4 regions of the Massilia sp. BKSP1R2A-1 genome follow, and region 3 is predicted to be linked to each of the others. Evidence: predicted binding sites of a transcription regulator. Region 3 holds the regulator's gene; each other region holds the start of a gene.
What was found. The regulator sigma-54, encoded in region 3, starts transcription at its own class of promoters, with help from an activator protein. The targets are predictions, from matches to a motif close to TGGCANGNAANCTGCTTT.
Positions count from the first base shown of each region.

Region 1: ACQ7JA_RS21095 (PEP-CTERM sorting domain-containing protein) is a predicted target of sigma-54. The motif match lies at 5,058-5,075, and genes of this name have one in related genera.
Region 2: ACQ7JA_RS24360 (PEP-CTERM sorting domain-containing protein) is a predicted target of sigma-54. The motif match lies at 5,008-5,025, and genes of this name have one in related genera.
Region 4: ACQ7JA_RS14725 (PEP-CTERM sorting domain-containing protein) is a predicted target of sigma-54. The motif match lies at 4,642-4,659, and genes of this name have one in related genera.

Region 1 is NZ_JBOBRE010000016.1:30,495-37,505, reverse strand. It holds gene ACQ7JA_RS21105 (PAS domain S-box protein) at 1-576, opposite strand, end outside; gene ACQ7JA_RS21100 (pectinesterase family protein) at 778-4,332, opposite strand; gene ACQ7JA_RS21095 (PEP-CTERM sorting domain-containing protein) at 4,364-4,951, opposite strand; gene ACQ7JA_RS21090 (GFA family protein) at 5,182-5,556, opposite strand; gene ACQ7JA_RS21085 (hypothetical protein) at 5,680-5,820, shown strand; gene ACQ7JA_RS21080 (helix-turn-helix domain-containing protein) at 5,862-6,446, shown strand; gene ACQ7JA_RS21075 (GNAT family N-acetyltransferase) at 6,443-6,979, shown strand; gene ACQ7JA_RS21070 (GNAT family N-acetyltransferase) at 6,976-7,011, shown strand, end outside.
Region 2 is NZ_JBOBRE010000023.1:17,386-24,396, forward strand. It holds gene ACQ7JA_RS24330 (molybdopterin cofactor-binding domain-containing protein) at 1-516, opposite strand, end outside; gene ACQ7JA_RS24335 (FAD binding domain-containing protein) at 520-1,470, opposite strand; gene paoA (aldehyde dehydrogenase iron-sulfur subunit PaoA) at 1,467-2,117, opposite strand; gene ACQ7JA_RS24345 (hypothetical protein) at 2,513-2,950, shown strand; gene ACQ7JA_RS24350 (GFA family protein) at 2,964-3,368, opposite strand; gene ACQ7JA_RS24355 (prolipoprotein diacylglyceryl transferase) at 3,379-4,287, opposite strand; gene ACQ7JA_RS24360 (PEP-CTERM sorting domain-containing protein) at 4,422-4,976, opposite strand; partial or broken gene gltA (citrate (Si)-synthase) at 5,231-5,365, opposite strand; gene ACQ7JA_RS24370 (TonB-dependent receptor) at 5,473-7,011, opposite strand, start outside.
Region 3 is NZ_JBOBRE010000011.1:86,113-93,123, reverse strand. It holds gene ACQ7JA_RS17335 (KpsF/GutQ family sugar-phosphate isomerase) at 1-566, shown strand, start outside; gene ACQ7JA_RS17330 (KdsC family phosphatase) at 566-1,096, shown strand; gene lptC (LPS export ABC transporter periplasmic protein LptC) at 1,113-1,718, shown strand; gene lptA (lipopolysaccharide transport periplasmic protein LptA) at 1,761-2,315, shown strand; gene lptB (LPS export ABC transporter ATP-binding protein) at 2,312-3,088, shown strand; gene ACQ7JA_RS17310 (RNA polymerase factor sigma-54) at 3,088-4,560, shown strand; gene hpf (ribosome hibernation-promoting factor, HPF/YfiA family) at 4,618-4,974, shown strand; gene ACQ7JA_RS17300 (enoyl-CoA hydratase/isomerase family protein) at 5,104-6,186, shown strand; gene rapZ (RNase adapter RapZ) at 6,295-7,011, opposite strand, start outside.
Region 4 is NZ_JBOBRE010000008.1:272,106-279,116, forward strand. It holds gene ACQ7JA_RS14695 (VOC family protein) at 1-89, opposite strand, end outside; gene ACQ7JA_RS14700 (YciI family protein) at 101-496, opposite strand; gene ACQ7JA_RS14705 (YciI family protein) at 581-946, opposite strand; gene ACQ7JA_RS14710 (hypothetical protein) at 978-1,760, opposite strand; gene ACQ7JA_RS14715 (PhoH family protein) at 1,837-3,687, opposite strand; gene ACQ7JA_RS14720 (peroxiredoxin) at 3,914-4,405, opposite strand; gene ACQ7JA_RS14725 (PEP-CTERM sorting domain-containing protein) at 4,700-5,323, shown strand; gene ACQ7JA_RS14730 (EamA family transporter) at 5,354-5,728, opposite strand; gene ACQ7JA_RS14735 (Mth938-like domain-containing protein) at 5,801-6,187, opposite strand; gene ACQ7JA_RS14740 (pyridoxal phosphate-dependent aminotransferase) at 6,316-7,011, shown strand, end outside.

The DNA of each region.
Region 1 (7,011 bases), on a different contig from region 3:
CTTGCCGACGATATCGGGAATGCCGGAATGGCGAATGTAAGCCTGGTTCGCCTCCAGGTGAACGTAATCCGAGAGCGGACCATGCGGCCCGTCCACGAACTCGACGATGCAAAAGCCGTCGTCGATCGAGTCGAACAAGGTGCGATAGCGGGACTCGCTTTCCACCAGTTTTTCTTCGGTCCGCTTCTTGTCCGTGATGTCCAGCGACACGCCCGTCATCTGGCACGGCTTGCCGTCGTCCCCATACAGCGGCTGCCCACGAATGGCAACCCAGCGCATCTCGCCGGCGGGCGTCACGATCCGGTATTCGATATCGTAGTCCGCGCCGGAGGCAATGCTCAGCTCGACCGCCTCGGCCATTCGGACTCTGTCGTCAGGAAAGATTGCGGCGCGCAGATCGGCGTAGCTGAATGGCAAACCCGGATCGCGGCCGAAATTAAGCCGGCACATTTCCGACGTGCTCAGTTCACCGCTTGCGAGGTCGAGACTCCAGATGCCGAGCCGGCCGGCCTTGACGGCAAAGAGCAGCTCGGCGGCAGTGGCGCCGGATGCCGGGGCGTCAGGGGCGCTCAGCATGGCGCGCGTGTTCGAAACGATCGGGTCGCGCAGATGCTTGGCGCAGTGGAGGAGAACAGGTCGGCAAGCATGGCATGGTCAGTAGTTAGAGCTTAACCATAGCACAACTGACGTATTTGACGACTGCTGGATTGTCGATCTTGCCCGAAAATGCGCGCCACCGGCCTGCGAAGCAACACAGCCGGTGGCGTCCCGCTCACATCACGGCTGCGGATTCCAGCCCGCGCCGTTGCCGTAGGCCGCGAACACCTTCTCGCGCGAAGCGAAGCGGCTTGCCACGTCGCTCTCGCTCAGGATGAAGCCGCCGACCCGCGCGCCGAGATTGAGCGGATTGCCCGCCATGTCCAGGCTGCCGTACTCGCGCCACCCAGCGTCCGCACGGGCGACCGTCGGGTTCGGCGCCGGCTGGCCGTTTACGCCCAGGCCGGCCCAGCCGACCGGCGCGATGTGCGTGTCCATCTTGCAGTGGATGAAGGCGATGTTGTCCCAGGTGGCGGTGCCGCCGGGGCTGCGCGCCAGGTAGGTGGCGCCAGTCGGCACGTCGCCGCGCAGCGGGCCCGGGCCGGGGCCGTGGGTGAGCATGCTGTTGAGGAAGACGTAGCCGATGTCGCCGGCGGTGGGCACCCGTGCCTGCAGCACGTAGCCGCCGCTGCTCGCGTTGGCGCTGTCGCCCACCGAGCGGATTTCGCTTTCCTCGAACAGGGCGGCGCGGCTGCTGCCCCAGATGAAGTCGACGTTGCCTTCCACGAGCGTGCGGTAGAACCAGGACCAGCCCTTCAGGTTGAGGGTGTCCTGCTCGCTGTGGAAGCTGGCGTTCTTCGCGATCAGGCGGCCTTCGCTGTTGAAGTAGAGGGTCTCGGCCTGGCCCGAGATGCTGCTCGAGCGGATGGTGCTGTTCTTCAGGCTGAGGGTGTCGAGCACCAGCATGTCGGAGGCCTCCACCAGCATCACCGAACGGCCGCCGGAAGGCGTGCCGGATGCCGTGCTCGACTGGCTGCTGCCCGTGCCCGGGTTCATGGTCTCGTGATTCAGGGCCGAGATCATCACGCCCGCACGGCTTTCGCCCTTGATCGTCACATTGTCCTTGCCGTTCAGGTACAGCAGCTCTTCGTAGCTGCCGTTCCTGACCGTGATCGTAACGGGATCCAGCTTCGAGAAGCGCCCCATCGCATAGTTCAGGGCGCCCTGCACGGTGCGGAAGTCGGCGTCGCCGTCGTCGTCCACGGTCACGCTGTTGCCAAGCGGGAGACTGTCGCGCGTAGCGAACGTCCAGCCGGCGGCGCGGCCCAGGCCCACGAAAGGCGTGCCGCCCAGGCTGGTGTTGGTGAAGACGCCGTCGGCGATCGCCACATAGTACTCGGTGCCGTAGGCCAGCTTGTTACTGTGCGGCTTGATCGTCACCGTGTTGCCGACGATCCTGATCGGCGTCGTGTTGACCTTGCGGACGAGCAGCTGTCCCTCATAGCCCAGCGTATCGGTTTCGCCGCTCAGGCGGATCACGTCGACGAGGGCATCGTCCGCCTTGCGGAAGATGCGGATGCTGCCGCTGGTCCCGAGGGTCGGCGGCTTGTCGAAGACCAGTGTCAAGGTGGTGTCGACGTGCACGCTGGCCTCCAGCGGCGCCGGGAAGCTGGCGCCCTCCATCGCATACACCTGGGTCGGCTGCACGAACTGCGGCGCGATGGTGGCGGCGATCGCGCGGGTGAGCGAGGGTTCGGAACCGCTGCGGAACACGACGTTGGCGTGGCCCGCGCCGACCGCGCGCAGCAGCACGGTATTGCCGCTGGTGCTCACGGCGACGACGGCCGGGTTGCTCGACTCGACGCTGAAGCTGTCCGGCTGGTTGTCGCTGGCGATCGCCGTCACCGATACCTGGTAGGGTGCGTCGCCGACTTCAGCGGACCAGGTGAGGTTGGCCGGGTCGACGTTCAGCTGCACCGGCTTCTGGCGCGGGTCGCCCACGCGCACGTCGTCGATCATGAAGGATTTGTTGGCCGTGTACAGGCCGATCAGCCCGCGCGCGGCGAATGCCGCATCCGTCACCGAGCCCATATTCCTGCCGTCGAGGTAGACCGTCAGCGTGCTGCCGATCATCTCGAAGCGCACCGTATAGAACTGCGCATCCATCGCAATCGGCGTGCGCACCTGGCGCGGTCGGCTCAGCGAGTTGTTCAGCATTTTCGCGATTTCCACCTGGGTGCTGGTGGTGCTGTTCTGGACGTTCAGGCCGGCGCCGTACCAGTTGGCGGGATCGACGTAGCGGGTGACGAGGTAGAGCAGCTTGTTGCCGGTGGTGCCGTTGGTCATCGGGCGGATGCGCGCCTCGACGTAGTAGTCGGCCGAGGGCACGCCGCCGAAGGCCTCCGGCTTGACCAGGGCCAGCACGCCGCCCGTGCTCGCGGCCGCGTACTGGAGCACCTTGTTGGTGCCGCCCGCGCTTTCCGCAATCACGCTGAAGCGGCCGTTCGGTCCGCCGACGGGCAGCAGGTTCCACTTGCCGCTCGTGCCGTCCTGGAAGTCGTCGCAGAAGTACAGGCCGGTGGCGGGGCAGGCGAGGGTGGGATTCTCATCAAACGTGACCTTGCCGGTGCCGCTGATCGTCGTGGCGATCTTGCCGACGCCGGACTGGGCCAGGGCATTGGCTTTCACCAGCGCCGCCGGGCGCGGCGTGAAGGCGTAGGGCACGGTCCAGCCTACCGCATTCGACACGGAGCAGGCGCCAAGGGCCGCGCCGTTCAGCAGGGAGCCGCTGTCCTTGAAGTAGCCCGGGTTCGCGCTGCTCATATTGCTGACGACCCTGTCGCAGCCCTGGGCGCCGGCGATCTCGAACACATTGTTGTTCGAGAGGATCCTGGCGTTCTTGCCCGCGCCGACGCTGTAGCTGTGCGCGTACGGGGAGGCCGACTTGCTGCCGACGTAGTAGTTGTTAAACAGGTGCACCTGGCCGAAGCGTACGCGCGGGGCGCGCTGGACCACGTCGCGGTAGACGTTGTTGCTGAAGGTGACGCGCAGCTTGCCTTCGTCGGCCGTGGCCGAGTCGCTTCCGCCGACCAGCGAGGTCTTGTCGTGCTGGCCGAAGACGTTGTACGACACCGTCACGTAGTCCGATGCATTGGTGATGTCGAGCGAACCGTCGTGGCACTGCTTCTTGTGGCCGTTCTCGACCGGCAGGAAGTTGTCGGTCATCGGCACGTCGGTGAAGGTCACGTGGTCGACCCAGACGTGGTGGGAGCTGGAGACGCCGATGGCGTCATAGGCCGAGTTCCAGTTGCCGGTGGAGCCGTCCGTCGGGTCCCATACCGGTTCGACGTCGCAGGGATTGACGATCTTGAGGTTGCGGATGATGACCTGGGACACGTTCGTCACCAGCACGGTGCCGTTGACGATGCCGGCGTTCGCGTCGGCGCCGATCAGCGTCGTATTGCTCTTCAGGCGGATGGCGCCGCGCGCGGCCTGGTCGGCCGTGGAGGCGTAGGGCTGGCCTTCGCTCATGTCGATGGTGCCGACCAGCTTGATGATCTTCGGGTTGTCGCCGCCATTGGCCAGCGCGGCGAGCAGTTCCGAACGCTTGGTGACGGTGTAGATGTGGTTGCCGGCGGCGGTCGAGCCGCCGACCGTGCCGCCGGCCTGGCCGGCCCAGCCGTCGAGCGGGGCGCTTTGCCGCGCCGGGTCGGTCGCCGCCAGCGCGGAACCGCCGCACAGGCCCGCGAGCAGGAAGGCGGCGCATAGCGATGCCTTGAAACGTGCATGTTTCATGGGAGTCTCCTGGAACAGGATGGAAGGGGTGTCAGGCTTGTGCGCGCGCCTTGCGGCGGCGCGCGAGGGCCAGCCCGGTCGTGCCGGCAAGGAGCAGGGCGATGCCGCCCGGCTCGGGCACCTGCGCCGTGCCGATCTGCGCGGAGAAGGTGCCGTACGCGCCGTTCCAGGTGACGTTGGAGAGGTCGAGGGCGATGGCGTGGTCGTTCAACACCGACAGGGCAGGCAGGGCGCCGATGCCGCTCGTGTCCAGCAGGGTGAAGCTGCCGATCTTCTGGCCGAGGGTCGGTCCGAAATCGAAGACCAGGCGGTAGTCGCCGGACGCCACGGCCAGCTCGTTGAGCATCACGGTCAGCTGGCCGGTGGTGCTGAAATCGAAGCCGAACAGATAGTCGCCGGTGAGGAATTCGACGCCGCCCAGGTCGCTGGGATCGATGGCCGTGGTGTTGCTGCCCGGCTCTGCGGCGAAGCCGTGGTCCAGGCCCAGCATGCCCGCGGGCGAACCGTTGTAGGTGCCGGTGATGGTGCTGCCTTGCAGGGAAATCGGCGCGGCGCCTGCCTGGCTTGCCGTGAGTGCCGCCGCCAATACCAGTGTCTCCAATATGATTGTAGTTTTCATTTCTTGGTCCTGTTCAAGCGAGTGATGGAACAGGCGAGTGCCGGCGCGCCGGGCTGGGGCCATCGCTGGCCCGGCATCCGGCGTGTGGACTTGCTTGTCGTGGGGAGAAGCAGCTTTCAGCCCAGCTGCCGGACTCGGCAGTGGTGCTGAAAGCTTAGCACGAATGCATGTGATTTGGTCGGACCATTAAGAAATTTTGGTCTGGCCGATTGTGAATGTGGCGCGATAGCTCAGGCGGCGGGGCAGTGTGGCAGCCAGGATGGCCGCGTATCGGTATGCAGTTCGATCCGGACCGGATCGGTGAAGGGGGTGTCCAGGGTGCCGAGGGTCACGGCGATGCGGTCCGGCGTTTCCTCGCTGCGCCAGAACAGGGTCGAGCCGCAGCGCCGGCAGAAGGCGCGCCGCCCCTGTTCCGAGGACGCGAACTCGGTGATGTTGTCCTCGCCGCGCTCGATGTGCAAGTCCGCGCGGGCGACGTTGGCGTAGGTGCCGGCGCCGGCCCCATGCTGTTTCTGGCACATGGTGCAGAAGCAGTGGCTGGCGCTCTCGACCGGACCGGCAACGGTGTAGGCGACCTCAGCGCAGAGGCAACTTCCTTTAAGCATGGCTGGCTCCTCGGGACCGGTATGCACATATTGTAGGGCAGGACGATTACACCACGCATGGGGCTCTCCTGAAGAGGAATGGCGCCTTACACTCGGCCCCTGTCGAGAACACAAGGATCCACCATGAAGTCCATGCACAGGCTGTTCGCCGCCGCCTTCGTCGCGCTGCTCCTCTGCGCATCCTACAGCCGCGCGGAACAGGAAGAAGGCAAGCAGGCCGCACCCCTCTGCGAACCGGGCGACGCCGAGGCAAGCTGCCCATAAATCCGGTATACAGGAATTTGTTTTCCTATATACTGGATTGCATGGACATCAACCAGCTCATCGCCAGCCGCCTCCGCGAATTGCGCGAGGCCCAGGGCCTGACCCTGGCGGCCCTGGCCGAACGCAGCGGCGTCAGCCGCTCCAACATTTCCTCGATCGAACGCGGCGAAAGCAGCGCCACTGCCACCGTGCTGGACCGGCTCAGCGCCGCCCTCGGCGTCACGCTGGCCTCGCTGTTCGACAAGCCGACGGACGCGCCATCGCCCGTCTCGCGGTGCGACTCCCAGCCGGTGTGGACCGACCCGGTGTCCGGCTATGTGCGCCGCAATCTGTCGCCCTTGACCTGGTCGCCGATCCAGATGGTCGAGGTGAGCTTTCCCGCCGGCCAGCGCATCGCCTATGAAACGGCGGCCCGCAACACCGACGTGTACCAGCAGATCTGGATCATCGAGGGCCAGCTCGCGCTGACGCTGGGCGACACGCCCTGGCAGCTCGGCGCCGGCGACTGCCTCGCCATGAAGCTGCACCAGCCGGTCAGCTTCCACAATCCTGGCGACAGGCCGGTGCGCTATCTCGTCGCCCTCGTCACCCAGCCCCACAAGGCATCGCGCAAGGAGGACGCATGAACACCGACATCACCGTGCGCCGGCTCGACGCCGGGAAAGCGGCCGCGCTGAAGGAGCAACTGGCCGACGTGCTGCTCGACTGCGTCGAAGGCGGCGCCTCGGTCAGCTTCATGCTGCCGATGGCGCGCAGTACCGCCCTGGATTTCTGGGACAAGGTGGCGGACGGCGTCGCGCAGGGCGGGCGCACCCTGCTGGTGGCCGAGGACGAGGAGGGCGTGATCGGCACCGTGCAATTGATCACCGGCCTACCCGACAACCAGCCGCACCGCGCCGACGTCGCCAAGCTGCTGGTGCACCGCCGCGCGCGCAATCGCGGCGTGGGGCAGCAGCTGATGCTGGCGCTGGAACAGGCCGCGCGCGAACAGGAACGATGGGTGCTGGTGCTCGACACGGCGAGCGCGGCGGCCGAGCGGCTCTACGAGCGCCTGGGCTGGCAGCGCGTCGGCGTGGTCCCGGGCTATGCGCTGCTGCCGAACGGGGAATTGTGTGGCACGACTTTTTATTACAAACAACTCGACGGGCACAGCACATGACTAACGCGTTCATCGCCTCCGTGCCACTCCTT
Region 2 (7,011 bases), on a different contig from region 3:
GCTCGAAGCGAAGGCGCCGGTGAAGTTGCCGACCGCGGTCTCGGCGTTCTCGCCTTTCGGCGCGATGGCTTTCGCCTTTACCGCGTGCAGGTCGTAGTCGCCCTTGTCGCGCTCGTATTTCACACGCACCAGGCCTGCCGCGTCGCGCGCCTGCTCGAAGGTCTCCGCGACCACCACGGCGACCGCCTGGTGGTAGTGCTGCACGCGCGGACCGGCCAGCAGGTTGGCGGTGTTGAAGTTGCCCTTGGTGAGCTTGCCCGCGTTCTGGGCGGTGACGATGGCGATGACGCCCGGCGCGGCTTTTGCTGCGCTCAGGTCGATCGACACGATGCGTCCCTTCGGGATCGCCGAGCCCACGATGTAGCCGTGCGCCTGGTTCGGCACCACGTCGTGGCGGTCCATCGCATAGGGTGCGGTGCCGGTGGTCTTCAAGGGTCCGTCGACGCGGTCGATCGGCTGGCCGACGACCTTCAGCTGGTCGATCGGGTTGGTGGTGGCGGGTTCGTTGAATTTCATGGTTTATCCCTTGGCTTCAGCGATGATGGAGGCCAGCGTGCGTTCCACGAGCGGCACCTTGAATGCGTTGTCCTGCGTCGTGCGGGCGCCCTGCAGGATGCCCGCTGCCGCGGCCTGCGCACCGCGCGGCATCGCGCTCTCCGCCGCCTCGACGCGCCACGGTTTATGGGCCACGCCGCCCAGCGCCACGCGGCCGGCCCCGTCGCGCTGCACGACGGCGGCCACCGACACGATGGCGAAGGCATAGGAAGCGCGATCGCGCACCTTGCGGTACACGTGCACGCCGCCGATGGGCGGCGGCAGGGTCACGGCCGTGATCAGTTCACCGGGCTGCAGATTGTGGTCGATGTGCGGCGTGTTGCCCGGCAGGCGGTGGAAGTCGGCGATCGGGATCACGCGCGTCGCGCCCGTGGGCGACACCGTCTCCACCTGCGCATCGAGCACGCGCATCGCCACCGCCATATCGCTCGGGTGGGTGGCGATGCAGGCATCGCTCTGGCCGACGATGGCGTGCAAGCGGGTGAAGCCGCCGATGGCGCTGCAGCCGCTGCCGGGTTTACGCTTGTTGCAGGGCTGGTTGGTGTCGTAGAAGTAGGGGCAGCGGGTGCGCTGCAGCAGGTTGCCGGCGGTGGTCGCCTGGTTGCGCAGCTGGCCCGAGGCGCCCGCCAACAGGGCGCGCGAGAGCACGCCGTAGTCGCGCCGCACGCGCAGGTCGGCGGCCAGGTCGCTGTTCCTCACCAGGGCGCCGATGCGCAGGCCGCCGTTCTGGGTTGGCTCGATGCGGTCGAGGGCCAGGTCGTTGACGTCGATGAGGTGGGACGGCGTCTCGATCTGCAGCTTCATCAGGTCGAGCAGGTTGGTGCCGCCCGCCACAAAGCGGGAATTCGGGATGCGCGCGGCCGTGGCGGCGGCCTCCTGGGGCGACTTGGCGCGCTCGTAGGTAAAGGCCTTCATGGCTTCACCCCCGCCACTTCCGCGATGGCTTCCTGGATGTTCGAGTAGGCGCCGCATCGACAGATATTGCCGCTCATGCGCTCGCGGAATTCCATCGGGCTGGCCACGACGTTCGCGCCGAGGTCGGCCGTCACATGGCTGGGCGCGCCGGCGCGGATCTCTTCCAGCATGCCCACGGCCGAACAGATCTGGCCCGGCGTGCAGAAGCCGCACTGGAAGCCGTCGTGCTTGATGAAGGCGCGCTGCAGCGGATGCAGGTTGGTCGGGGTGCCGAGGCCCTCGATGGTGGTGATCTCGTGGCCTTCCTGCATCACGGCCAGAGTAAGACAGGAGGTTGTCCTTCTTCCGTCGATCAGGACGGTGCAGGCGCCGCACTGGCCCTGGTCGCAGCCCTTCTTGCTGCCCGTCAGGTGCAGGCGATCGCGCAGCGCGTCCAGCAGGCTGGTGCGCGGGTCGACCATCAGCTGGTGTTCGATGCCGTTGACTTTCAGACGGATGCTCATGGTGGTGGGCGTGGTGTTCGTTGCCGGCTGGGCGGCGGGCGCGGCCTGGGCGCTGGGCGCGAGCTGGGAGGCGACCGCGACGCCGCCGACGGCGACGGTCGACGCCTTCAGCAGCTGCCGCCGGTTTGGATCGAAGTCGGGCATCGTGTTTCCTTTCTGGGCGAGTGATGGGTGGACCGTGGATACGGAGGTTCGCCGCGCAGGGCAGTTTTCGGCGGATTTGACGAAAACGCGCATGCGAAACCGAAGTCAGGAACATAACGCTTTTCGCGTTTTCGAGGCGTGCGGTTCGCTTGCCTCAGGCGTCTCGCGGCATTTGCACTGAAAGCGTGCGTTCCAAGGGCACATCCCGTCGATTGTAGGGGCTGGAGCCGCCGCCATTCAGTGCTAAAAATGCAAGGGCTTATGAGCCTTGCTCATCAATTCCACAGCGCAATCCAGCGGCGCGCTTTATCCACCTCACATGACTTTACGTCCGTTAATACAGGATTAAGAACTGCCCGGCTACAGTCTGGCGGTCGCCATTCCGATCGATCACGATGAAAACCCGGTTTCTCACCGCACTCGCCACCGCAAGCGCACCGCTGCTCGTGGTGTATGCGGACATGCAGGATGTGTCCACCGATGTGGGGAAGGATCCCTTCGCCCTTCCCGGCCCGCCGACGCCGCAGCCGCAGCCGAAGCCGGACGCGCGCCCGAGCGATGAAGCGATCGGAAAAGCCGTACGGGAGGTGCTGGCCGAGATGCCGGGCCAGCCGCTGTCGGGGAGCGGCGCCGCGCTCAGCGGCGGTCCCTACAAGGAATTTGCCCGCCAGTTCTCTGATGCCGAGCGGCCCCACTGCATGGGCCCGAATGCCCTGAAACACCAGCCGGCCAGTACCGTGTACAAGGGGTGGAACATCGGCGTCGGCGGCATCTTCGCCCTGCCCTTCTGGGCCACGGCGATCGTGCGCGGCAAGTGCAACTGGAACCGCTGAGGGCGCTACCGGATCAGGCCTGCTTCCGGTCCGCCGGGTGGTTCACGCCATCGTTGGTCGCAACCTCGCCCAGATCGAAAGGATTGACGTCTTCGAGACAGCCGACGTTGTAGCCGTATTCCTGCGGATTCGAACGGCGCTGGTGGTGGGTGTAGATGCCGCACACGGAACAGAAGTAATGCTTGGCCGTCATGGTATTGAACTGGTAGAGCGTCAGGACGTCCTCGCCCTTCACGATCCGGATGCCGGACAGGGGCACCGAGGCGACGATCGCCCCCTTGCGGCGGCAGATCGAGCAGTCGCAGCGGCGCGGATCGACGATGCCGTTCGGCAGGCTCAATGCCAGTTCCACCGCGCCGCAATGGCAGCTGGCCTTGTGCACGGGCTGGATGACGGTCGTGCCGACTTGCTTGATCATATGCCCTCCTCTAGGTTTGGGGCGCCTGCGCGCCGGCAGGCGCCGCATTGCGCCGTCCGAGCAGCACGAGTCCGACGATCCCCGCGACGATCATGGCGGCGGCGATCAGCTCGGCCTGGGTCGCGTGCATGCCCGCGAAGCTGTACGGCGGGTTCACCCGGATCTGCTCGATCAGCAGGCGCTCCACGCCCGCCAGCAGCAGGTAGAGCGAGAACAGCCAGCCCGTGCGGAAGGGATGCCTGCGAAGCGCCCACAGCAGCGCAAAGCAGGCCAGGGCCATCGCCGATTCGTAGACCGGCGTGGGATAGACGCCGGGCGCGGCGATGACCTCGCCGTAGATGTTGTTCTCGTAGGTCTGGGCCCAGAACCAGGTCGGCAGCCAGTCGGGCTTCAAGGCCATGTTCGCCGCGATGCCCCAGTCCCCGTCACCGGATATTTGGCAGCCGAGACGGCCGATCGCATACCCCAGCATCATCGCCGGCGCCACCGCGTCCAGCATCGGGCGCACCGGCAGCTGCCAGCGGCGCACGTAGACCAGCCCCGCCAGGGTCCCGACGATCAGGCCGCCGAAGACGCTGAGGCCCGAGCGGCTGAAGATCATCGACCAGGGATCGAGCGCGAACTGCTGGGTGTTCTCCAGGATGTGGAAGAGCCGCGCGCCGACGATGCCGGTGAACATGACCAGCATGGTGAGGTTGGAAACGAGTTCGTGCGGCGGCTTGACGATCGGCTTGCCGTTAACGAGGCGTCGCCCCGGCAGCAGCGCGCCAGCTTCGTAGAGTCGGCGCAGCTCGGCGGTGAGGCAGGATGCGGCGGCAAACATGGCGCAGGCGACCAGGAGGCCGAAGGTGGCGAACGGCAGCGGGAGGTCGAGGCCGGTGAGTGCGCGTACCACGTCGCTCAGGTAGGGGTATGACATTGCGTGCTCTTCAATACTGTCGGAAACACGCTAATGTACCCGAAGCCGGGTAATCAAACGCCGTTCACGCGGACGAGAAAACGAAACAAGCGGACCGAAGTCCGCTTGTCGACGGGATCGTCCCCGGCACTACCTTACTTGGCTGTGGGCTTACGGCGCGACATGGCGAATCCGAGCAGGCCAAGTCCGATCAGCGCGGCGGACGCCGGTTCCGGGACATCTGCCGCGTCGACCTGGTAAGCCCAGAGACCGAGGTCGGAAAAGGCGCCAGCATCGGTTTGCTCGTAGTGGTACCAGCCGTTATTGTTGTAAGCGTAAAACCATCCAACCGTGCTTGGATCCTGCCCCGACGCATCATAGTTGCCCCAGATCAGTTCACGCTCGCCGGATCGGCCCATCACGGCTGCGATCTCGCCCCAGGACTGGGTGTTCAGGTTGGCCGAGCCGTTGGCCAGGGTTTGCACGGCGGTCAGGTCCGCAACCTGGAAACCGGCAGCATTGGCGATGGCCAGCTGGTCCGCGTAGCTCTTGCCGAATAACACAGGCAGTTGGAGCCATACCAGATTGGTCGAAGTGTCTTTGAAGGTCGCGAGGCCGCTTACTGCCTCATGGGCGACGAGGCCTGCATGTGCTTGCACACTGGCAGCGAGGATGAGCGAGGCGAAGATGGACGAGATCAGCTTTTTCATTGGAAACCCTTTAGTTTTGTGTCTCCATGTTAAAGCACGATGCATGCCAGCAATATTTACTTTTACAAATCAATGACTTATGGAATCATCATTGTTGGTTATGAAACTAATGTAAATATTCTCGACACGCGCCCACCGAAGGGTCGTTCAGCTCAGCAAGGAAATGGTGAACAATGCGTCGAAATTGCCACAAAACCCAATGGGCGAAAAAAAGCGGGCCGAATCCCGCTTTCCTGACGACGCCGCGTTGAGGATTAACGCTTGTCGATCCCCGGCACGTCGCGTACCGGCGAGCCGACGAACAGCTGGCGCGGGCGGCCGATCTTCTGTTCCGGATCGGCGATCATTTCGTTCCACTGGGCGATCCAGCCGATGGTACGGGCAATCGAGCTTCTGGGTGTCAGGTCTGACATTCGGACACGACCTCGACAGTAGCAGCGGACTATGGCTGAGACCGTGTCTAGATGTCAGACCTGACACCAAGGTTCTGAAGTGCCTAGAAGTTCATGCGGAACTGCACGCCATAGGTGCGCGGCTCGGTCACGATGCCGGTCAGGTTGTCGAAGTCGATCGCGGCCTGGACCTGGACTTCGTCGGTGATGTTGCGCACGTAGGCGGCCAGTTCGTACTTGCCGTCGCCCCACTTGTAGCCGGTGCGCGCACCGCCTTCCAGCAGCGACTTGGCCTTGTACTCCCTGGCTTCGTACAGGAACATGTCGTAGGTGCTGCGGTAGGCCCAGTCGGTGTCCGCGTAGAAGTCGCCATTGCCGAGCGGGACGCTGTAGCGCAGCGTCAGGTTGGCCTGCCAGCGCGGCGCGCGCGGCAGCGGATTGCCGTCGATGCGGACGGTGCCCGGGAAGGGGCCGACCGGGTTGGTCACCGTGCAGCCGGCGCGCCCGCCGGTGTTGGCGAAGTTGCCGCACTGCTGGACGAACAGCGAGCCGTCCTTGATCTCGGTGTCGTTGTAGCTGCCGCCGAAGGTCATGCGCAGCGAATCGGACAGCACCGCCTGGAAGTCCAGCTCGACGCCCTGGCCGGTGACCTTGTCGGCGTTGATCAGCTGGTTCATGTTGATCACGCCGCTGCCGGCGGTGAGCTGCTTGTCCTTGACGCGGTACTGGAACACGCTGGCCGACACGCGCGCGCGGCGGTCGAACAGCTCCTTCTTGAAGCCGGCCTCCCAGGACAGCACTTCCTCGGCGTCGGCGAAGGACGGACGGTCGGCCAGGCCGTTCAGGCGGCCCTGCATGCTGGGCGCGCGATAGCCGGTGGCGATGCGCGCGAACAGGTTGGTGTCCTGGTCCAGCGCATAGGTGCCGCTCAGATCCCAGCTGACGTTGTTCGACTCGTTGTTGATGATGAAGGGACCGGCCGTGGTGGCCTCGACGCGGCGCGCCGAGAAGTCCTTCTTGTCGTTGGTGTAGCGCAGGCCGGCGCGCACTTTCAGCTTGTCCGACACGGTGTAGTTCACCGAGCCGAAGGCCGCCCACGACTTGGTCGACTGGTCCTGGGTCGCATAGAACGGGTTCTGCGGATTGCCCGGGGCCAGGGAATCGAAGCTGATGCTGTCGATGCGGATGTCTTCGTTGAAGTAGAACAGGCCGCCGATCCACTGCAGCGGGCCGGATGCGTTGGACTCGGCCCGGAACTCCTGGGTGAACTGGCGGTGCGCCGGCAGCAGGTCGGCCGTCTCCACCACGAAGGGGATGTAGCCCGGCCCCATCGGCTGCGCATACACGGCGCCGTAGCCGCCGTCGACGTCGGCGCGGCTGTAGAAGTCGGCGGTTTCATAGCCCGTGATCGAGTGCAGGGTCACGCTCGGCAGGTCCCAGCGCAGGCGCGCGCTGCCGCCCTTGGTGCGCAGGGTCTGCTTGTTGACGCCGTCGGTCGGATAGCTGCCGTAGTCGAAGCCGTCGACCAGTTCGTTGGTCCCCTGCTTGATGATGTTGGCGCGGAACAGGGTCGCGTTGTTGTCGAGGTCGCGGGCGTGGAAGTTGAACAGCGCGCTGAATTCCTTGCTCGGCTTGAACAGCAC
Region 3 (7,011 bases):
AAATCCACCTGAACATCGCGGTGGACAAGGAAGCCTGCCCGCTCAACCTGGCCCCGACCACCAGCACCACCGTGACGCTCGCCATGGGCGACGCCCTGGCCGTGGCCCTGCTGGACATGCGGGGTTTTCGCGAGGAAGACTTCGCCCTGTCGCACCCGGGCGGGGCGCTGGGCCGCCGCCTGCTGACCCACGTGCGCGACGTGATGCGCACCGGGGACGCCATCCCCGCCGTCGGCCCCGACACCCTGCTGGCCAAGGCGCTGCTGGAAGTCAGCCAGAAGGGCATGGGCATGACCGCCATCGTCGACGACGAGCGCCGTCCGATCGGCGTGTTCACCGACGGCGACCTGCGCCGCCTGATCGAGCGCTACCACGACTTCTCGAACATCCTGATCCGCGACGTCATGCACGCCAACCCGCGCCGCGTCCATCCGGAGCAGCTGGCGGTCGACGCCGTCGCCGTGATGGAAGAATTCCGCATCAACCAGATGCTCGTGGTCGATGCCGATGACCGCCTGGTCGGCGCACTGCACATCCACGACCTGACCCGCGCCAAGGTGATCTGATGACGCCGCTCGAACACATGCAGCGCGCCGCGCGCGTGAAGGTGATGATTTTCGACGTCGACGGCATCCTCACCGACGGCAGCCTGACCTATGGCCCGGACGGCGAGGTCACCAAGACCTTCAACGTGCTCGACGGCCTCGGCATCCAGCTGCTGAACAAGACCGGCGTCAAGACCGCCATCATCAGCGCGCGCAAGTCGCCGATCGTGGTCAAGCGCGCCGCCGACCTCGGCATCTCGCACGTCTACCAGGGCATCCACGACAAGCGCATCGGATTCGCCGAACTGCTGCAAGCGACAGGCGTGACGCCTGAGGAATGCGGCTACATCGGCGACGACGTGATCGACCTGCCGCTGTTCACCCGCGTGGGCTTCGCCATCACCGTGCCGTCGGGCCACCCCGAGGTGCAGTACCGCGCCCACTACGTCACCCGCAACGCGGGCGGCAAGGGGGCGGTGCGCGAGGTGTGCGACATGATCATGCGCGCCCAGGGCAACTACGAACAGGCGCTGGCGCCGTACTTCGCCTGACCTTCCAGGAACGAGCATGGCTCCGTCGAACTACAAACGCACCGCCCACCGCTGGAAGCTCCTGACCATCATGATGGTCGGGGTGTTCTGCGCCTTCGGCAGCTTCTGGCTGCTGCAGGTCTTGCAGGGCGAGGACGAGGACCCGCGCCTGGGCGGCCCGTCCAGCGAGCCGGACTACATCGTCGAGAACTTCTCCTTCGTGCGCATGACGCAGGACGGCAAGCCGAGCTATGTCGTTTCCGGCAAACGCCTGACGCACCGTCCGCTGGGCGACGTGTCCGAGGTCGATGCGCCGGTGGTGCAGGGCATGACGCCGGGCCGTCCGCGCATGACGGTGGTGGCGAAGCAGGGCCGCATCTTCCATGAAGAACACCGCGTCGACCTGATCGGCAACGTCGACATCCAGCGTCCGGCCACGCCGACCAGCGAAGCGCTGCGCGTGCGCACCCAGGCGCTCACGGTGCTGCCCGACGAAGAGATCATGAAGACCGACAAGCCGATCGAGATGCAGCTCGGCTCCGCCACCGTGACCGGCACCGGCATGGTCGCGAACAACGCGACCCAGAAGCTGCACCTGGCCAGCCGCGGCCAGATCGTCTATCCGCCGCGCGCGCAACGCTGATTTTCAATGCCCGCGCCGCGTTACAACAGGACCAGCAAAACCATGAAAAAAATACTCGCTGCCACTTTCCTCACCCTGGCATCGCTCACCGCCACGGCGGAGCGCGCCGATTCGCTCAAGCAGGCCGTGATCAACTTCGACACGCTCGACGTCGACGAAGTCACCCAGACCCGCATCCTGACCGGCAACGTCGTGCTCACCCGCGGCACCCTGGTGCTCAAGTCGGACCGCGCCCTGGTGAAGGAAACGCCGGAAGGCTATATGAGCGTGACGCTCACCGCCAACAACGGCAAGCTCGCCACCTTCCGCCAGAAGCGCGACGGCGGTCCCGACCTGTGGGTCGAGGGCCAGGCCCAGCGCATCGAATACGACGAGCGCGCCGAGCTGGTGAAGCTGTTCACCACCGCCGAGGTGCGCGAGCTGGAGAACGGCCGCATGACCAATGAGATCAAGGGTCCCTTCATCTCCTACGACAACCGCCGTGAAGTGGCCCAGGTGCGCAACGACCCCAGCGGCAAGAGCACGGTCGGCGGCGGCCGCGGCACCCTGATCATCGCGCCGCGCCGCACGACGCCGGCGGAGGGCGCCAAGCAATGAACGCCGTACTGGAAAAACCCGCCGGCGACAGCTGCAGCACCCTGGTCGTCAAGGGCCTGCAGAAGAGCTACGGCAAGCGCCTGGTGGTGCGCGATGTCTCGCTGCAGGTCGACTGCGGCGAGGTGGTCGGCCTGCTCGGCCCCAACGGCGCCGGCAAGACCACGTCCTTCTACATGATCGTCGGCCTGGTGCCGTCGGATGCCGGCTCGATCGACATCAACGGCACCGACATCACGAGCCTGCCGATCCACCGGCGCGCGGTGCTGGGCCTGTCCTACCTGCCGCAGGAAGCCTCGGTGTTCCGGAAGCTCACGGTAGAAGAGAACATCCGCGCCGTGCTGGAACTGCAGCGCGACGAGAATGGCAAGGCCCTGGGCAAGAACGAGATCAACGAGCGCCTCGACACCCTGCTGGCCGAGCTGCAGATCGAAAAGCTGCGCGAGAACCCGGCGCTGTCGCTGTCGGGCGGCGAGCGCCGCCGCGTGGAGATCGCGCGCGCGCTGGCCACCAACCCGCGCTTCGTGCTGCTCGACGAACCGTTCGCGGGCGTGGACCCGATCGCGGTGATCGAGATCCAGCGCATCGTGCGCTTCCTGAAGGAGCGCAACATCGGCGTGCTGATCACCGACCACAACGTGCGCGAGACGCTCGGCATCTGCGACCGCGCCTACATCATCAACCAGGGCGCCGTGCTGGCTTCCGGCCGTCCCGACGACATCATCGCCGACGAATCCGTGCGACGCGTCTACCTCGGCGAACACTTCAGGATGTAATGAAACAGTCCCTGCAGCTCCGCACCTCGCAGCACCTTGCGCTGACGCCGCAGCTGCAGCAGTCGATCCGCCTGCTGCAGCTGTCCACGCTCGAACTGCACCAGGAGATCGAGCAGATCCTGCACGACAATCCGCTGCTCGAGCGTCTCGACGATCCACTCGACCGCTCGGTGCGCCTGCTGGCCGACGGCGCCATCAACACGGCGCCTGCCAATGGCGAGGCGCCGAGCGCGCAGCCCGCCCAGGAAGAAGGCGGCGCCAAGGCCGAGGGCGAGGGACATGAGGATGGCGAGCAGGGCGAGCGCGGCGACGCCGACAGCGACTGGGGCGGCGAGGGCGGCGGCGCACGCAGCGGCGACGACGAGGACGGACGCCCGCAACTGGAAGCCGACGGCACCACCCTGCGCGAACACCTGGCGGAGCAGATCCGCCTGACCGGCTGCAGCGCGCGCGACCGCGCCCTGGCCGAGCTGGTGATCGACGCCCTGGACGACAACGGCTACCTGGAAGAACCGCTCGACGAGATCCACGCGCGCCTGCCCGAGGAACTCGAGATCGACATGGACGAGCTGCGCTGCGCGCTGGCCCTGATCCAGAGCCTCGACCCGGTCGGCGTGGGCGCGCGCAGCGCGGCCGAATGCCTGGCGCTCCAGATCCGCCGCATGCCGGGCGTGCCGCTCGTCACGCGGCGCCTGGCCCTGAAAATCGTCGAGGGTTACCTGAGCTGGTTCGCCCAGCGCGAATACACCAAGCTGAAGAAGGCGCTCGACTGCGACGACGAAGACCTGCGCGAAGTGCAGGCCGTGGTCCGCCAGTGCAATCCGCATCCCGGCGCGGCCTTCGCCTCGAACGTGTCGGACTACGTGGTGCCGGACGTGATCGTCCGCCGCGCCAAGCACGGCTGGTCGGTTTCGCTGAACCCGGACGTGATGCCGAAGCTGCGCGTGAACTCCCTGTACGCCAACCTGCTCAAGCAGGGAAAAAGCGAAAGCCAGATGGGCGCGCAGTTGCAGGAAGCCAAGTGGCTCATCAAGAATATGCGCCAGCGCTTCGACACGATCCTGCGTGTTGCCGAGGCAATTGTGGAGCGCCAGCGTAACTTTTTCAGTCACGGCGCCGTTGCCATGCGCCCTCTTGTTTTGCGTGAGATAGCTGATACACTAGGCCTACACGAGAGCACAATCTCCCGTGTAACCACGCAGAAATACATGCTGACCCCGCACGGCATGTTTGAGCTGAAGTACTTCTTCGGAAGCCATGTCGCCACCGAAGCGGGGGGAGAAGCCTCCTCGACGGCGATCCGCGCGCTCATCGCGCAATTGACAGGAGCAGAAGACCCTAGGAACCCATTATCCGACAGCAAGATCGCGGAGATGCTCGGGGAACAAGGTATGGTCATTGCGCGCAGGACGGTCGCCAAGTACCGCGAAGCGCTCAAGATTCCGCCCGTCAGCCTCCGCAAATCCCTGTAAAGCACCTGCCCACACTCACCTTGTGGCGCGGGCAGGGCACCTTCCCAAGGAGTGTGTATGAACCTCACAATCAGCGGTCACCATCTCGAAGTCACCCCCGCCATCCGTGAATACGTTCAGAATAAGCTCGAGCGCATCACCCGCCATTTCGACCACGTGATCGATACCCACGTGTTCCTCGCGATCGACAATCTCACCGAAAAAGAAAAAAGGCAGAAAGCCGAAATCAACTTATCGGTATCGGGAAAGAAACTCCACGTCGCCAGCGCCGCACAAGACCTGTACGCCGCGATCGACACGCTGATGGACAGACTGGACAGGCAGGTTTTAAAACACAAATCCATGCTGCAAGACCATAACCACGTCGCGCACAAGCGCATGCCGGATATCGACGAAACCACGGCAGCAGCGTAAACACAGCCGCGCACATTCCGCGGCAACACCGCAAGGGCGTCTAAGGGGACGCCCTTTTTGCATTGTAAAGATAGGAATTTGCTGGCAGCCTTCGGTAGAATGCATCATTTTTCGACCACAGAAGCTGCCATGACCGATTACGTCCTGACCCGCGTCGCCAACCGCACCGGCGTCATCACGCTCGACCGCCCGAAAGCCCTGAACTCGCTGTCGCTCGACATGGTGCGCGCCATCACCGCGATCCTGCTGGAATGGCAGGCCGATGCCGGCATCGACGCCGTCGTCATCACCAGCAGCAGCGAGAAGGCCCTGTGCGCAGGCGGCGACATCCGCTTCTTCCACGACGTCGGCCGTGTGGCGCCGACGGGCGGCAGCGCGCTGCTGGAAGATTTCTTCACCGAGGAATACGCGCTCAATCACCTGATCCACTTCTATCCGAAACCGTATATCGCGGTGATGGACGGCGTGGTAATGGGCGGCGGCATGGGCATCGCCCAGGGCGGGCCAGGCTGCGGCCTGCGCATCGTCACCGACCGCACCAAGATGGCGATGCCGGAAGTGAACATCGGCCTGTTCCCGGACGTGGGCGGCAGCCATTTCCTCTCGCATGCGCCGGGACAGCTGGGGCAGTACCTGGGCCTGACCGGGTTGACGATCGGCGCGGCCGATGCGCTCTACGTGGGACTAGCCGACGTGTTCGTGCCTGGCGAGAAGCTGGGCGAGCTGAATGCGCTGATCGAGACCACGCCGGGGGCGCAGCTGCCGCAGGCGATCCGCACCTATGCGGCGCAGTTCGCGGCCCAGGCGGGCGCCAGCGAGCTGCAGGCGCAGCGCGGCGTGATCGATGCGCACTTCGGCGCGGCCTCGGTGGCGGCCATCATGGCGTCGCTGGCGCGCGACGAGAATCCGTTTGCGCAGAAGGCGCTGAAGGCGATGCGCCAGCGCTCGCCCCTGATGATGTGCGTGACGCGCGAACTCTTGCAGCGTGGTGCGTCGCTCGATGTGGCGGACTGCCTGCGCATGGAGCGTAACCTGGTGCGCCGCAATTTCGAGCACGGCGAGGTGCTGGAGGGCGTGCGGGCGCTGGTGATCGACAAGGACAATCAGCCGAAGTGGAATCCGGTGACGCTGGAGGAGGTAACGCCGGAAATGGTGGCGCGCTTCTTCGAGCCGGTGTGGCCTGAGTACGCTCACCCGCTGCGCCATCTGTAGGGTGAACGGCTTCGCCGTCCGCGCGTTCAACTCATGGCTGAATTGAGGCGGCGCGTCTATTCATGGCTTGGTTGAACGCGCGGTCGGCAGAGCCGACCACCCTACAGATCAATGGCCTGCGTGCTTTGGCTGCTCGCGGTGGCGCACGATCACCCGTTCGGTCGAACTGAAGTAAGCCCCCAAGCGCTCGGCCATGTACACTGACCGATGCTGCCCACCCGTACACCCCACCGCCACCGTCAAATAGCTGCGGTTGTCCGTCTTGAACGAAGGCAGCCACTTGGCGACAAACGCCTTGATATCCCCCAGCATGTCCGCCGCGCTCGGCTGCGCGTCGAGGAAGTCGATCACCGGCTGGTCACGGCCGGTCAGCGGGCGCAGGGCCAGGTCGTAATACGGGTTCGGGATCGCGCGCACGTCGAACACGAAGTCCGCATCCAGCGGCACGCCCACCTTGAAGGCGAAGGATTCGAAGAACAGGGTCAGCGGCGCGTGCTCGACGTCGGCCAGTTCCTTGATCCAGGCGCGCAGCTTGTTGGCCGAGAGTTCGGAGGTGTCGATCACGTGGCCCAGGTTCTCGATCGCCGACAGGCGTTCGCGTTCCTCGGCGATGCATTCGATCAGGGTGCGGCGTGAAGCGGGATTCTCGCCGGGGCGCAGCTCGTGCGACAGCGGGTGGCTGCGGCGGGTCTCCGAGAAGCGCGCCACCAGCGAGTGCGTGCTCGAGGTCAGGAACATGACCTTGACGTTGTGGCCTTCTTCCTTCAGGTGGCGCACGCTGACCGGCAGCTCCACCAGCGATTCGGCGCTGCGCGCATCGACCGC
Region 4 (7,011 bases), on a different contig from region 3:
GGGTTGAAGGAAAAGCCCAGGGCGGTGAAGAAGGCCTGGCTGCGGGCGAGGTCGCGGACCGGGAGGGTGATGGCGAGCTGCTTTTTCATGGCGTGTCCTTTCAGGCGGCGGCGTCGGTTGTGGGGCAGAGCGTGCGCAGGTCCTCGAGCTCGTAGAGCGGACGCACTTCGATTTCGGCGTCAGCCATCTCGCCATGCGGGGCGGGGAAGCGGCGCGACCATTCCATCGCCTCGTCGCGCGAACGCACCTGGATCAGCGTGTAGCCGGCTATCAGCTCCTTGGTCTCGGTGAAGGGACCGTCGGTGAAGGAGCGGCGTCCCTCGCGATAGCGCACGCGCCAGCCGTCCCGGCTGGGGCGCAGGCCATTGGCTTCGAGCAGGACGCCGGCCCGGGCCAGCTCCTGGTTGTAGTCGTGCATGGCGGCGAACAGCTGTTCGCTCGGCAGGACGCCGGCTTCCGTGTCCGCTGTCGCCTTGACGATGATCATGAAACGCATCGTGGTCTCCTTGTCGTAGATTGGGCTTGCATTCCCTACGACGAAGGGCAGGCCGGCGATTCGACACGCGTGCAGGATTATTTTTCAGCCGGGCTGGCGCACGAAGCAGGGCCCCAGTCCCCTGACCTCGACGGTCGCCCACTCGGCAGCCGGACAGGCTTGCGCCAGCGCCACCGCTTCCTCGTGGGTGTCGACGTCGACAAGGAAAAAGCCGCCCACCATTTCCTTGGCCTCGGCAAAGGGGCCGTCGACGATGCGCAGTTTCCCGCCGGGGACACTCACGCGCGCCGACTTTTCGGTGCCCATCAGCGATTCGGCGGCCAGCAGCAGGCCGCGCTCGCGCAGTTCCTCGCCCCATCCCAGCATGCGCTCGTAGAGGGCGCGGCCTTCAGGCTCGCTGCGGGTGGCGCGCTGGCCGACCGGTTCGTGGATCAACAGCATGTGCGGCATGGATGTCTCCTCGTGTTTGGACCCGGCTATTTTAAGTCGCCTTGGTCCGGCTGGCACGCTGCGGCGCACCGATCCACTTTTTCTGCACGAGCAGCACGAGCAGGGCGGCGCCGGTCGCAAGCAGGAAGGCGGCGCCGATCGCCTGGTCGCGCAGCAGCAGCGACAGGGTCACGCAGAACACTGCGAAGGCGAAATAGCCCTTGATCATCCCGCGCAGCAGGGCGACCGCGAAGCCGGGCCCGTTGGCGCGGTGCGAGAAGCCGACCAGCACCGTGCTCATCACGGGGAACATGGCAAACAGGCCGGAGAGGCGCGGGCCGAGCGAGGCCGCGGCATAGGTGACGCTGAGGGAAAGGATGGCGCCGGCCAGCATGCGCCAGGGCAGGTCGTTTGCCGGCTTGCCGGTGGCGGGCACCTGTTCCGGCGCAGGGCCGAACAGGTAAGGCGCCACCAGCAGGCCGGCCAGCACGGCAGGGAAACCGGCCCACAGCGGCAGTGGCAGCGCCTGCAGCACGGCGACCGCCAGCGCATAGGCCAGCAGGGCGGCCAGCATCGCCCGCGGCATGCCGCGCCGGGCGTTGCGTGCGTAGGCGACGCTGAAGACCAGGATGGCCAGCACCGCCATCAGGGTGTTGGCGGCGGCGACCGAGGCGAAGGCCGGACCCTGTTCGAGGGCGATCGCCAGCAGGATGGGGCCGGCGACGATGGGAAAGGCCGACAGCCAGCCCGCGATGGCGGGACCCCAGCGGCGGCCGGCCAGGGTGACGAGGGCGATCAGGGAAGGGACGAGCAGGAGCTTGAGGAGAAAAAGCATGCGTGGTGAATGGGGGGGCTGAAAAGAAAAACGCCCGCTTTTGCAAGCGGGCGTTTCGGACAATGGCTTGATGCGCTCAGAGCACGTCGCTGGCGTGGTCCGCCAGGCGCGAGCGTTCGCCGCGCGCCAGGGTGACGTGGCCGCTGTGGCCCCAGCCCTTGAAGCGGTCGACCACATAGGTCAGGCCGCTCGAGCCTTCGGTGAGGTAGGGCGTGTCGATCTGGGCGATGTTACCGAGGCACAGGATCTTGGTGCCGGGACCGGCGCGCGTGACCAGGGTCTTCATCTGCTTCGGCGTCAGGTTTTGCGCTTCGTCGATGATGAGGAATTTGTTCACGAAGGTACGGCCACGCATGAAGTTCAGCGACTTGATCTTGATGCGCGAGCGGATCAGGTCCTGGGTCGCGGCGCGGCCCCAGTCGCCGCCGTCGCTGTCGGACTTCATCAGCACCTCGAGGTTGTCGTCGAAAGCGCCCATCCACGGCGACATCTTCTCTTCCTCGGTACCCGGCAGGAAGCCGATGTCCTCGCCTACCGGCACGGTGACGCGGGTGACGATGATCTCGTTGTACTGCTTGGTCTCCAGCACCTGCGCCAGGCCCGCGGCCAGGGCCAGCAGGGTTTTACCGGTACCGGCCTGGCCGAGCAGGGTGACGAAGTCGCACTCCGGATTCATGAGCAGGTTCAGGGCGAAGTTCTGCTCGCGGTTGCGCGCCGTGATGCCCCAGACATTGTTCTTGTTGTGGCTATAGTCGCGCAGGGTCTGGAAGACGGCGGTCTTGCCGTTGATCTGTTTCACTTGGCCATAGAAGGGCGCCTCGCCATTCTGCGGCTCCATGAACACGAACTGGTTCACCAGCAGGGTCGGAATCACGGGGCCGGTCACGCGGTAGAAGGTGGCCGAGTTGCCGTTCTTGTTTTCCTGCCAGGACTCCATGTCCTTGCCATGCTTGTTCCAGAAATCGTCCGGCAGCTGGACGATGCCCGAGTACAGCAGGTCGGTGTCTTCCAGCACGTGGTCGTTGAAATAGTCCTCGGCCGGCAGTCCCAGGGCGCGCGCCTTGATGCGCATATTGATGTCTTTCGACACCAGCACGATCGCGCGGCCGGCCATCCGGTCTTCGAGCGCACGCACCACGCCGAGGATCTGGTTGTCGGCCTTGCCCTCCGGCAGACCTTCCGGCAAAGGCGCGGAATCCAGGTTGGTCTGGAAGTAGAGGCGGCCCCGGGCATCCTTGTTGCCGAGCTTGGCCAGCGGGATGCCGGCTTCGATGGCATCGTCATCGACATTCGCGATCAGGGCGTCCAGGGTGCGCGCCACCTGGCGCGCATTGCGCGCGACTTCGGACATGCCCTTCTTGTGGTTGTCGAGTTCTTCCAGCGTCATCATCGGCAGGTAGACGTCATGTTCCTCGAAGCGGAACAGCGAGGTCGGGTCGTGCATCAGCACGTTCGTGTCGAGCACGAAGACCTTGGTGGTGCCGGATTTGTCGGCCTTGCGGCTGGTGGACGATTTGACGGTGACTTCGACCGGCTTGTGCTTGGCCGGATGCGGCAGGTCGGCGTCGGTTTCCCGGGTACGGACAACCGGTAGGCGCGCGGTGGCGCCGTCCTTCGACTTGCGGGCGGGCGCCTTGGCCAGCGGCGCTTCGCCAGCGGGGGCTGGGGCGCTCGGCGTGGCATTGGTGTCGACCGGCGCGGCGCCGGTGACGCCGGCAGCGACGGACGGTTCGTTGGCGGCGGCCTTGCCCTTGCGCGCCTTGCCCGCTTTCGGCGATGGCACGGCCTGGCCGCTGATCAGGTCTTCGAGGTCGGCGTCGGTCTTGGCGGACGCCGGGCGCACGGGCGACTTGCCCGGTTCAGCCTTCGGGTAATCTTTTGCCAGCAGCATGGTGGCCGGCTTCGTGGGCATTTTTGGCAGTGGCATCTTGGTTCTCTATCTAAAAAAGGCTTGGTCGAGCGCGCGGGCGCGGCAGGGCAGCGCCGCTGCGCGGGAACGATGCAACTAGGAAGGCTTGGTGGAATGCAGGCTGCAAGCCGGAGGATGCCGGTCCGGCTGGAGCCAGGTTGGATTGGTGCGGATGTGATTGAAACGTGTGACTCAAAATAGGCGGCAGGTATCCAGCAAGTTAATCACCGGAGCCATCCATTTTTCAGGGCTGGCTCTTCAGAAATTCCAGCACTTCGGCCACGTGGTCGTTGACTTTCACGCCACGCCATTCTTTCACCAATCGGCCTTGAGCGTCAATGATAAACGTACTGCGCTCTACACCGCGCACTTGTTTGCCATACATATTTTTCATCTTCATGACGGCGAACTGATTGCACACTTTTTCCTCCGGATCGGAGATCAGCTCGAAGGGCAGGCCGAGCTTGCCCTTGAAGTTCTCGTGCGAGCGCAGGGAGTCGCGGCTGATGCCGTAGATTTCGGCCCCCAGGGCCTGGATCTGCGGATACGCTTCGCGGAAGGCGATGCTCTCCGTGGTGCAGCCCGGCGTGTTGTCCTTGGGGTAGAAGTACAGCACGGTGTACTTCGCCGGACGGCCGGCAAGTTCAAAGGTCTGCTCGCCCGTCATGGGCGCGGAAAAATTCTCGACGGGTGCGGCGGTAAGGCTTTCGGCCACGGGGCTCTCCTGGCGTGTCATGGCGGCATTGGCTGCCGGGTTCCTGGTGGGGCAGGACGAATACCAGAATGATAATCGGCGCTGTGCTCCCTCGCTAGTCCTGTATGGACGGCTCAGGGAGGCAAGGTGAGGCAATGTTTCAATTTTTCAAGATGTCGAATTGAAATTTATTTGTTTGATCGTGATGACTGTCGAAATCTTTTACATTGAGGAAAACGCCAGCGCATAAGCATTTGTTTCAAATGAACATTTTATTTTGGCATGAAAGTTGCTTTAATGGATGTATAGTTTCCAATCAAACATCGAAGGATCTTCATGCGCACTTTCCGCACCATCGCTCTCGCCGCCAGCCTCGCCCTGTCCGTCATTCCGGCCATGGCCGAACCGATCGGCATCTACGAGCAGACTACCGGCAAGGGCCCGCTGGGCCAGCAGTGGGTCGGCGGCTGGGCCGAGGGCTGGAACATCACCGAATGGTTCAGCGATGTGACCATCGACCGCAACACCCTGTCCTATCGCTACATCGCGGGCGGAAGCTGGATCGGCACGCCGACCCAGACCTATGTGTTCGGCACCAGGGCCGTCAAGGCCGGCGCGCTGACGCTGAACATCGACCTGAGTTCCAACCGCCAATGGGATGGCTCGTCGACCGGCATGTACATCTGGCAGGGCGAGCCCGCCAACACGACGCTGCTGGCAGGCGCTACCGGCGACGCGCTGTTGTCGACATCCTTCACCCTCAACCTGGGCCTGGGCGAAGCCTGGGGTTTCATGGCCGTCAGCGGCAGCATCGGCGATGACCTGGCATACACCGGCCCGGTCTACGGTTCCTTCGTGGTGACGGACCCGTCGGCAAGCGGCGACGTGCCCGAACCGGCCTCGCTGGCGCTGCTGGGCCTGGGCATGCTCGGTTTCCTCGCCGCGCGCCGCAAGGCCTGATTCCTCCTCATCGCTTCATCCTGCGGCCCGTCAGCTACGGGCCAGCAGCACCACGCCCAGCATGATCACCCCGATCGCCAGCATGCGCTGGGGCGAAATCACTTCACCGAGAAACAGCCAGGCGCCGATCGCGCCGATCACGTAGCCCAGCGAGAGCATGGGGTAGGCGACCGTCACGTCGGTACGCGACAGGCCCATGATCCAGACCACCAGCGAAATGACGTAGCAGAGCATGCCGGCCATGATCGGCCACTGCGTGGCGACCTTCAGTCCCGTCGCGAACCAGTTCTCGCGGGTCAGGTGGATGGCGCCGCCGAGGGCATTGGTGCCGGCCTTGAGGAGGAGCTGGGCGGCGGCGTTCAGGATGACGCCCGTGATGATGAAGATGAAGGCGGAAGAATTCATGTTCTTGTTATGGTGGTTGCAAGCGCCCGCCGCGTCGTGGCGAACGGCGCGTCGAGGCGGAGCTTGGCGAACTCAGGCGCCAGCGGATGCTTCGATGATCAGGGCCAGGGTGACCTTGCGGCCTTCGCCCATCAGCACATTGTAGGTGCGGCAGGCGGCCTGGCTGTCCATGCTTTCCACGCCGACGTGGAGGGCGGACAGGCTGGCGACCAGCTTGGGGTGCACGAAGCGCTGGCGCGCGCCGGTGCCGAGCACGACCACATCGGGCCGGTCCTGGGCGATCTGCTCGAAATGGGCAGCCGTCAGGTCTTCGAAGCGCGTCACAGGCCAGGGCCGCGGCGGCACTTCCGGCAGCACCGTCAGGCTGAAATTGAAGCGCTGGGCGTTGATCTCGACCCCGCTGGCGTCGTAGCCGGTGACGGTCTGGTACTTCTCGTTGTTGTCGGAATGGAGCTTCATCGTATGGTCGATCCGGGGTTACTTTAGTCGAAACATTGTACCCGGAGAGGCGAGGTTGCTTAAATCGGGCGCTTTCGGCAGAATGGTATTTTTCGCACTGCAACAAAGCGCCACCGAGCTGGAGAGACATGCGACCGATCCTGAAATCGAACAAGCTGGATGATGTTTGCTACGAAATTCGTGGCCCGGCGCTGGAAAAGGCCCGTCAGATGGAGGACGACGGCCAGAAGATCATCAAGCTCAATATCGGCAACCTGGCCGTGTTCGGCTTCGATCCGCCGGACGAGATCGTCCATGACATGATCCGCAATATGCATGGCGCCGCCGGCTATACGGATTCGAAGGGCATGTTCGCGCCGCGCAAGGCCGTCATGCACTACACCCAGGGCAAGAACATTGCCGGCGTGGGCATCGACGACATCTACCTGGGCAATGGCGCGTCGGAACTGATCGTCATGGCGATGCAGGGCCTGCTGAATAACGGCGACGAGGTGCTGGTGCCGGCGCCCGACTATCCCCTGTGGACCGCGGCGGTCAGCCTGGCGGGCGGCAACCCGGTGCACTACGTCTGCGACGAGGGGGCCGGCTGGCTGCCCGACATCGAGGACATGCGCAAGAAGATCACGCCGAACACGCGCGCGATCGTCGTCATCAATCCGAACAACCCGACCGGCGCCCTGTACCACCGCGAGGTGCTGCTCGAGATCGTCGAGCTGGCGCGCCAGCACGGCCTGATCATCTACGCCGACGAAATCTACGACAAGACCCTGTACGACGGCGAGGAACACGTCTCGATCGCCTCGCTGGCCGACGACGTGCTGTTC